2 regions of the Bacillus seohaeanensis genome follow, and region 2 is predicted to be linked to the other one. Evidence: riboswitches for the same ligand, from Rfam matches in the RefSeq annotation. Region 2 holds a riboswitch; the other holds the start of a gene.
What was found. A riboswitch is a leader RNA that binds a small molecule or an ion and turns the genes downstream of it on or off. The one in region 2 is predicted to bind thiamine pyrophosphate.
Positions count from the first base shown of each region.

Region 1: linked by a shared signal. The riboswitch ahead of ACFSUL_RS10095 (ABC transporter substrate-binding protein) and the one ahead of thiC (phosphomethylpyrimidine synthase ThiC) in region 2 are both predicted to bind thiamine pyrophosphate.

Region 1 is NZ_JBHUMF010000023.1:54,615-59,416, forward strand. It holds gene ACFSUL_RS10085 (ABC transporter permease) at 1-450, opposite strand, end outside; gene ACFSUL_RS10090 (thiamine-binding protein) at 447-740, opposite strand; gene ACFSUL_RS10095 (ABC transporter substrate-binding protein) at 753-1,745, opposite strand; TPP riboswitch at 1,954-2,065, opposite strand; gene ACFSUL_RS10100 (aldo/keto reductase) at 2,245-3,147, shown strand; gene ACFSUL_RS10105 (cation diffusion facilitator family transporter) at 3,276-4,196, opposite strand; gene ACFSUL_RS10110 (heavy metal translocating P-type ATPase) at 4,259-4,802, opposite strand, start outside.
Region 2 is NZ_JBHUMF010000031.1:766,988-771,789, reverse strand. It holds gene ACFSUL_RS17130 (squalene/phytoene synthase family protein) at 63-881, shown strand; gene ACFSUL_RS17125 (serine protease) at 1,083-1,250, opposite strand; gene thiC (phosphomethylpyrimidine synthase ThiC) at 1,272-3,056, opposite strand; TPP riboswitch at 3,203-3,317, opposite strand; cobalamin riboswitch at 3,612-3,812, shown strand; gene ACFSUL_RS17115 (hypothetical protein) at 4,149-4,382, shown strand; gene mmgD (citrate synthase) at 4,372-4,802, shown strand, end outside.

The sequences.
Region 1 (4,802 bases), on a different contig from region 2:
AATAAGTTCTGATCCGGTTTGTCTAAAACCATCAAGAGCAGCAACTGCTACAGGGAAAAAGCAGACAAGTGTAATAACAATCATTTTCGGCAATAATCCAAACCCAAACCAAATAACAAGTAATGGTGCAAGTACAATAATTGGAATGTTTTGGGACAGAATTATTAATGGGTATAGTGACTCTCTTACTTTCGGCAACAAATGCAATGCAACTGCGACGAGTAATCCTGTTGCGCAACCAATTCCGAAGCCAGCAACTGTTAACATAACAGTTGCAAGGAGATGCTCCTCGAAAGTTGGCCATACTGTGATAGTTTCTTTCCATATTTCAGACGGTGCAGGTAAAAGCCAACTAGGGACTTCGGCAAAATTCGTTACAAGCTCCCATATGAGAAATAAAAGGATGATGACCAAACATGGTCGCCACCCTTTTTGAAAAATTCGTTTCATGGACGATATTTCTCCGTAAGTGTTTCCATCTCAATCCCCTCAGGCTGATAAAGCACTTTAATCTGTGAGATTACATTGGTACTGCCGATTTCAATCATTCGCTTGTTCATCTTTTCTATAACGTGAAACAATTCCGAAAGTTCTCCCTCCATCGTTGTTTCTAAAGGATGTACTTCAAACTTTACTCCAGACTGCTTTATAATCGAAATAGCTTCATCTACATATGGAATAACATCTTCTCCATTTTGTGTTTTCGGTATTATTTGTATACTAACTAGCGAGTTCCCCATTAATACCACCCCTTATTTTGGTAAAAATTCATTTGTAAATGCTTTTTTCGCATCCAACTTTTCTTCTAACAGTTTGTTTTCATACATCCAATTTGCATAGTTTTCCCATACTTCAAGCTTTTGTTCTCCCCATCTCGGTGCATCGTCTTGATATCGATTTGCAAGCCACTCTTGACTTTTCTTTACTAACTCCTCATCTAAATCAGGTACAGCATCGCTTAATATGTTAGCTGCTTCACTAGGATCGTCAATGGCAACTTGATATCCTTTTGATGCAGCTGCTAAGAACGCTTTTATTGTTTCAGGATTTTCCTTCACCATTTTTTCATTTGTTGATAGAACAGGAGTGTAGTAGTCGAGCTTGTCAGAATACTCATTTACGTATAACATATCTAGCTCTTCTCCTCGTAATTCTGCTTCAATTCCAGTCCATCCATAATAAATCCATGCAAAATCAACGTCCCTTTTAACAGCTGTAAAAAAGTCAGCGTCACCCATATTAACAAATTTCACCTTGTCTATATCAGCATCTTCCTTTTTCATAATGGAAGCCATAACTGCCTCTTCAACAGGAGAACCCCAGCCACCATATGTTTTGCCTTCAAAATCTTTTGGTGAAGTAATATTTTTTTGTTTTGGAGCTGCAAAACCAGAAGTATTATGCTGAATAACAGCCGCAATGGAAACAATGGGAACACCTTCTACTCTAGCTTGTGTAATACCCTCTTGATAACTAACACCAAACTCTGCTTTACCAGAAGCAACAAGCTGGTCAGCGCCAGCTTCCCCCGGCATAATAATGTCAACATCAAGCCCTTCCTCTTTAAAATAGCCTTTTTCTTTCGCTACATATAACCCAGTATGATTTGTGTTTGGTGTCCAGTCCAATACTACCGATACTTTCTTAAGCGATTCCTTTTCTCCCTGTGAGCCTTCTTCCTTTTGTTGGCTTCCGCATGCTGTCAATAGAAACACAACACATAGGATACTAATCCACTTTTTCATCTTCTTTCCCCTTTCTTATGTATGTAAACGATAAAAAATTTCATAATAGAACTAATATGTGGGGATAACGAGAATTCAACCGAGAATTCAACTGTTAAATACAGCTATTATTTCAACAGGTGAATACTAGAATAAAATCACCTGTTGAATACTAAAAGCGCCCCGGGTTTCGTGAACCCAAGGCGCATATTTCTAAAACAGGTAAAGTTACTGTTAAGAATATGTTTCCTCCGCTGGTTTCAACCAGATCAGGTTCCAAGGGTTAGTGTCTTATTAGGACACACTCTCAACCGGCAACACCGGTCCCCCTACAATTCTCGCTCTATTTAAATGGTTTTAAACGTTTACTTCATGAAATACTTTGCCACACATACTATAATTTTTCAAGAATTTTCCCGTAAATCCTATTCCAATTCAATCATTTAATTTCCCATTCACTTTCTATTATTATACAGTTTATATTAGCCACAAATATTCTGAATGAAAAGAGGTTTTCTTAATGGAAAGAATTCAAATGACGGAAGAATTATCTTTTTCAAGAGTTATACATGGGTTATGGAGACTAGCGGACTGGAATCAATCTACTTCGGAAACGTTATCGTTAATCGAACATTGTTTAGAGCTTGGCATTACTACTTTTGATCATGCTGATATATACGGAAGCTATACTTGCGAAGCATTATTTGGAGATGCTATCCGTGAGAAACCTTCATTAAGAGAGAAAATGGAGATTGTAACGAAATGCGGAATCGTGCTTCCTTCTAGTAATAGACCTGCTCACAAAACACATCACTATAATACAAGCAAACAACATATCATCCATTCTGTTGAACAATCTTTAACGAATCTAAATACAGATTACATAGATACGCTATTAATTCACAGACCCGATCCTTATATGAACCCTGCAGAAGTTGCAGACGCCTTTATTCAACTACAAAAAGAAGGGAAAGTTCATACATTTGGCATTTCCAACTTTAAAGATCACCAATGGGATATGCTTCAATCCTTTTTACCATTTGATTTAGTAACAAATCAACTCGAACTTTCTGTCTACAACTTAGAAAACTTTGATGACGGTACATTAAATTTATGCCAAGAAAAGCGGGTAGCTCCGATGGCATGGTCGCCTTTAGCTGGCGGAAAAGTTTTTAACGGTAAAGATGAGAAATCAAGCCGCTTACGTTCCACATTACAAAAAACAGCCGAAGAAGTTGGAGCAAAAGGAATAGATCAAATTATGTATGCATGGTTGTTAAATCATCCCGCAAACATTATGCCGATTATTGGTTCTGGAAAAAAAGAACGTATCACAGATGCCGTCCAAGCATTAACAATCGAATTAAATCATGATCAATGGTTTAACATTTTGCATAGTTCAATGGGACACGAAGTACCATAAGCTACTTAAATGGAAAGAAGGAATAGGCTACTGGGGCCTACTCCTTCTTTTTACAAGAGCTGCAGTATTTCAACAAGCATTATACGATGTATGCGTACTATTTTTTGCTGTAAAAAATTCTCGTTTTATCACTCACTACTTAACGTACAAGAATGATGACAACCTTCTTTTACAGTCTCTCCCTCAATTTGAATCGTACAATGTTCAATATTAAACTCTTTTTCAAGATACGAGGATATTTTAGCTAACATATCGTCTCTATTTACTGTATCGTCTACAACTACATGACAACTAAATGCAGGAAAATCAGAGGTAATCGACCAAACATGTAAATCATGAAGATCTTTTACGCCTTGAAATGATTGTATCTCCTTTTTTATCGCCAAAGCATCTAAATTGGCTGGTGTACCTTCCATCAATATATGAAATGCATCCTTCGTAACTCTCCATCCACTTATTAAAATAAGAACCGATACAATGACAGATGCCAATGAATCGGCAAGTGTCCAATCAAAAAAGTAGATAAAGACCCCAGCAATAATTGCTCCGACGGACCCAAGCATATCACCTATGACATGAAGAAAAGCACTTCTCACATTTAAATTATGCTCTGTATCACCTTTCATTAACATCCAAGCAACAATAATGTTCACGACAAGTCCAATGATTGCAATAAACATCATATTGGCAGAAACAGACGGTGGTTCTAAAAATCGATTATATGCTTCCCAAAATATATAAAGCGAAATTAGCAAAAGTGTGAGCCCATTTAAAAATGCTGCAAGGATTTCAAACCGTTTGTATCCATACGTTTTCGCTTTATTAGATGTTTTTTCTCCAACGTAAAAGGCAAATAAACTTAATCCTAATGCCGCTGCATCACTTAACATATGCCCTGCATCGGAAAGAAGCGCTAAACTATTTGTCAAGATGCCTCCTATTACTTCGACTATCATAAATAGGAAAATTAATAGGAAACTAATAAACAATACTTTTTTATTCGTTGAATGTCCATGATGATGGTGACCATGGTCGTGATGACCGCTCATAAACAATCCCTCCCTATATCAAAACTACTCAATCAGTAAAATCGTGACCCACTAGCGGATAGTTATTGTTTAACTCGTAATAGCCTTAAACCATTTAACGTTACAATTAATGTTGCTCCCATATCAGCGAATATTGCAATCCACAGTGTAAGCCAACCAGGAACAACAAGCAGCAATGCGATAATTTTGATTCCAATCGCAAACGTTATATTTTGCTTAATAACCGTTAGTGCTTTCCTACTCAATGTTACGATAAAAGGTAGTTTCTCGAGGTCATCACTCATCAGTGCGATGTCTGCCGTTTCAAGCGCAGTATCCGTACCTGCCCCACCCATTGCAACACCAACGGTCGCAGCGGCAAGTGCAGGAGCATCATTTACACCATCTCCTACCATCGCGACTTTTCCATATTTTTTTTGATAAGATTTTATAAAATCTAATTTTTGTTCTGGCAATAAACTAGCCTTTATATCTTTCACCTTTAATTTTGCTGCGATTGCTTCCCCTGTAGCTTCATTGTCTCCAGTTAACATAATTGTCTGTTTAATCCCTAAACGATGAAGCTCTTCTATAACATTTCTACTTGTTTCTCTTGCTTCATCAGCA
Region 2 (4,802 bases):
AAAATAATTTAAAATTAAAGACAATATTTATTGTGTTAATGTAAAAAAGGAGTGCTTATAGGGTGAGTGAAAAAAGTAATTTACATAGTGATGCGGTAGACATGCTGAAGGAGACTAGTCGGACTTTCTTTATTCCTATTAGTCTTTTATCGCCAGGACTAAAGGAAGCAGTTACATCTGCTTACTTATGCATGAGGGCAATTGACGAGATTGAAGATCATCCCGAGCTCCCACTAAAATCTAAAAATGACTTATTAATTTCCATAAGTCAACTCTTACAAAAACCTTTTGATGATAACGAGTTAACGGCGTTATTTCATCCATATAAATCTCTTCTACCTGAGGTTACCTTGAGACTTGCTGACTGGATAAAAATTTGTCCGCCAAGCATTGTAGAGAAGATGTTAGATTCGACATCTATAATGGCAAAAGGAATGGCGGAATGGGCTACAAAGGAATGGCGGATAAAGACCGAAGAGGATTTAGATGATTATACATTCTACGTTGCGGGTCTAGTAGGAGTAATGTTAACGGATATTTGGAAATGGTATGACAATACCGAAACAGATAAGAATCTTGCAATAGCGTTTGGACGTGGTTTGCAGTCTGTCAATATTCTTCGCAACCATACGGAGGACATGAGTAGGGGGGTAAGCTTTTTCCCTGATGGCTGGGAATTAGAACAGATGTTTCGTTATGCCAGACGTAACCTAGCATTGGCCGACGACTACGTAAAAGATATTAAAACGAAGACAATCCTAAACTTCTGCGAAATTCCGCTAGCCCTCGCTCATGGTACGCTTGAATCTTTAACAGAAGGAAAAGAAAAAATGAGTAGAGCTGATGTAACCAAAGTAGTGGATCAAGTAGTAGGTAAATAATGAATAAAAAACAAAACTCTAAGCATTATTTTAGAGTTTTGTTTTTTTTGACCGTATCAGGGAAGGGACAAAGGAGTCAGGTTCCTTCTTCTATTTGTAAATACCGCGCAATAAAATCGATGATACTAGATACCGTATGATAAAATAGTAGAAGGGGACAGTGGTCTCAATCTATCTCCCTTTCCTAGCTCGAGAGCATTGCTAGTAATAAAGCACGTTTACTTTATTACACTTTATGCATGTTTCATAATTTAGATTCCCTTGAAAATGGTGATCACATTTTCTTTGGGTTTCCTTTACATGCTTTTTCAATAAAGCAATTTCGGTCTCCAATTGATAAATTTTCTCTTCAATTTCTCGGATTTCCAATTTTATGACCTCCCTTGCAGGTTATTGATATATATTTCTACCGGATTTTTTAAACTCCTCAGCCTTTTCTTTCAATCCTTTTTCAATAGCTTGCTGTGTATCTAGCTCGTTATCCTTTGCAAAATTACGAATATCTTGTGAAATTTTCATGCTACAAAACTTTGGTCCGCACATGGAACAGAAGTGAGATGTTTTTGCTCCTTCTGCAGGCAATGTTTCATCATGATATTCCAAAGCACGCTCAGGATCTAACGATAAATTAAACTGATCCCGCCAACGAAATTCAAAACGAGCTTTTGATAAGGCATCATCTCTTTTTTGTGCTCCTGGGTGTCCCTTCGCCAAGTCAGCAGCATGAGCAGCAATTTTATAAGTGATAACACCATCGCGAACATCATTTTTGTTAGGTAGACCTAAATGTTCTTTTGGCGTTACATAACACAGCATTGCTGTTCCATACCAGCCAATCATTGCAGCTCCGATTGCAGATGTAATGTGATCGTAACCAGGTGCTATATCGGTTGTAAGTGGTCCAAGTGTATAGAATGGAGCTTCTTGACATACCTCCAATTGTTTATCCATGTTTTCTTTAATGAGGTGCATTGGAACGTGTCCTGGTCCTTCAACCATTACTTGAACATCATGCTGCCAGGCTATTTTGGTTAATTCCCCCAAGGTCTCTAGTTCTGCAAACTGAGCTTCATCATTTGCATCATGGATTGACCCTGGGCGCAAACCATCCCCTAGAGACAATGCAACATCATACATTTTCATAATTTCACAGATTTCTTCAAAATGAGTATATAAAAAGTTTTCCTTATGATGGTAGAGGCACCATTGTGCCATAATAGATCCGCCGCGTGATACAATTCCTGTCAAACGCTGAGCTGTTAAAGGGACATATCGTAAAAGAACGCCAGCATGGATGGTGAAGTAATCTACACCTTGCTCAGCTTGTTCTATTAGGGTATCACGATAAACTTCCCATGTAAGGTCTTCAGCAACACCTTTCACTTTTTCAAGGGCTTGATAAATAGGAACAGTACCCACAGGAACAGCTGAATTTCGAATAATCCATTCTCTTGTCGTGTGAATATTTTTCCCAGTTGATAAATCCATAATATTATCAGCTCCCCAGCGAGTCGCCCATGTCATTTTTTCAACTTCTTCTTCAATAGAAGATGAAACAGCTGAATTTCCAATATTCGCATTAATTTTGACATGGAAATTACGTCCTATTATCATGGGCTCAGACTCAGGATGATTAATATTAGATGGGATTATAGCTCTTCCTTTTGCAACTTCTTCACGTACAAATTCAGGCTTCATATTTTCTCTTAAAGCTATAAACTCCATTTCAGGGGTGATAATTTTCTTCTTTGCATAATGAAGTTGTGTCACAATACAGTCTTTCTTAGCACGCAGTGGTTTTCGATTTAAACGAGGGAACAACTTATGATTGGCACGTGGGTCATTTTCATCTTGATAGCCATTATCTTCAGGCTTAATTTTGCGTCCTTCGTATTCTTCAACATCAGTGCGTTCATGAATCCATGTATTTCGAAGAGCAGGTAGCCCTTTTGTAATATCAACTGAATAATTAGGATCCGTATAAGGTCCACTAGTATCATAGATCCGAACTGGTGGGTTTTCACTCTCGCCAAAGGTACCGGTTGTTGGACTTAGTTCAATTTCACGCATTGGCACCTTAATATCGGGTCTTGAGCCTTCTACATAAACTTTTTTGCTTCCTGAAAAGTTGGACATGATGGAAATGTTTTGTTCATTTAATGAGGTTGTTGACATAAAATAAATCTCTCCCTTTTAAATTTTTAAAAGACGAGATCTAGAACATAACAGAGGTAGTTTTAAAACAAATGAAGCACATAAAAAAGCTGAATCCATTAGTAATAAACGGACCCAGCTTGACTATGTAGAAGTAGTTTTACATACTTGTGAATTTCTAACTTCCCTACGCTGGCATGATCCAGATCAGGTCCAAAGAGTCAAGAAACTTTAGCGCGTTTCTTTCTCAGCCCAACTTATTGGACTCCCCTAGTTATTGCTATTAAGTTTACATTCATTAGTATACATGAGTTTGAACGAAAGTGAAATAATATTTTAAAAATATAGAAGGTATACACAAAAAAACTGGTGTTATCTAACTGTGGAGTTTTTGGATCCCGGTCCATACGGATGTCCTTTATTAGTGGATTTGGATGGGAACTAACTAAGAAGCAAAGGGACGATTCTTCTTTTGGTTCAGCGAGGCTAGAGGGTCGTCTCTGTGTTTTCAATATTTACTAAAAATAAAAAATAATTGTAATTTTTCTAAACATTTGATATGTTTGAAAAGAAAATTGAATAGTTGTAGAAACAGGTGCAGCAAAATGAATTTCATTTTAACTGCTTAAAAGGGAAGTTCGGTTAGATTCCGACGCTGTCCCGCAACTGTATTTGGGAGCGATTCGAAAAAACCACTGTTTTCATTATTACGAAAATGGGAAGGTTCGAAAAGCGATGATCTTAAGTCAGGAGACCTGCCTGTTTTAGCAAACATCAATACCTACGCGGATAGGAGGTGTTAAGTGCGAGATAGTAGAGCGTGTTTTTCATTTTTGCCATCAACATGCTTATTTAAATATTCATTCGTACCTTAACAACTTCTTATGAGGAAGTTGTTTTTTTATTGGCTAGAAAACTGTAAACCATTCGTATGTAGATAATTTTTAAACAAGAACCGTTTACGTTTAGCTGCCGTACTCAGCCTACTTAAGCTCGCATTATCTAAAGGAAAACGTGCTCTTTCTTTGCTTTTTGCTTGGAGGGGCTAATAAAGGCGTTTGCACAATTGTTCTTGGACTATTCAGGAGACGCTCACTTTATAGGAGGACACCGTTGTTTGGATCAGTGAATTACTTTACCAATTCTTTCAAAATATGCATAATGAACAATTTCAATTTAGACGAGTCTTGTTCAATCGATGAAAAATGGACACTATTGAAAGCAGAAATACAAGAAGTAACAGAGGGACAGCCTGAAAAAGAGATTTATATGCAAAATCTTGAAAGGGCTTACTTCGAAGTGAAAGTGGAACTGTTAGGATGGGAGGATGAAAAGGATGGAAACTGAAGTGAACTATTTTCCAGGTCTTGAGGGTGTGATTGCTTCTAAAACAAACATCTCATTTCTTGATACGGTACAAGGGGAAATTGTTATAAAAGGCTATGATTTGATTAAGCTTTCTCAGACGAAAGAATACTTAGATATTGTTCATCTTTTACTGGAAGATACGCTTCCTAATGAACTTGAAAAAGCATCTGTATTAGAAAAGCTAAAGAAGGAATATGACATTCCAGAAAAGTTATTTACGATATTCAATCTATTGTCAAAGCAAACTCATCCGATGGATGGTCTTCGTACAGGAATATCTGCACTTGCCGGCTACGATAAGCATATTGATGATCGCTCGTTACAGGCAAATATGGACCGAGCCTATAATCTGCTAGGGAAAGTTCCAAACATTGTAGCAAATAGTTATCGAATCATTAA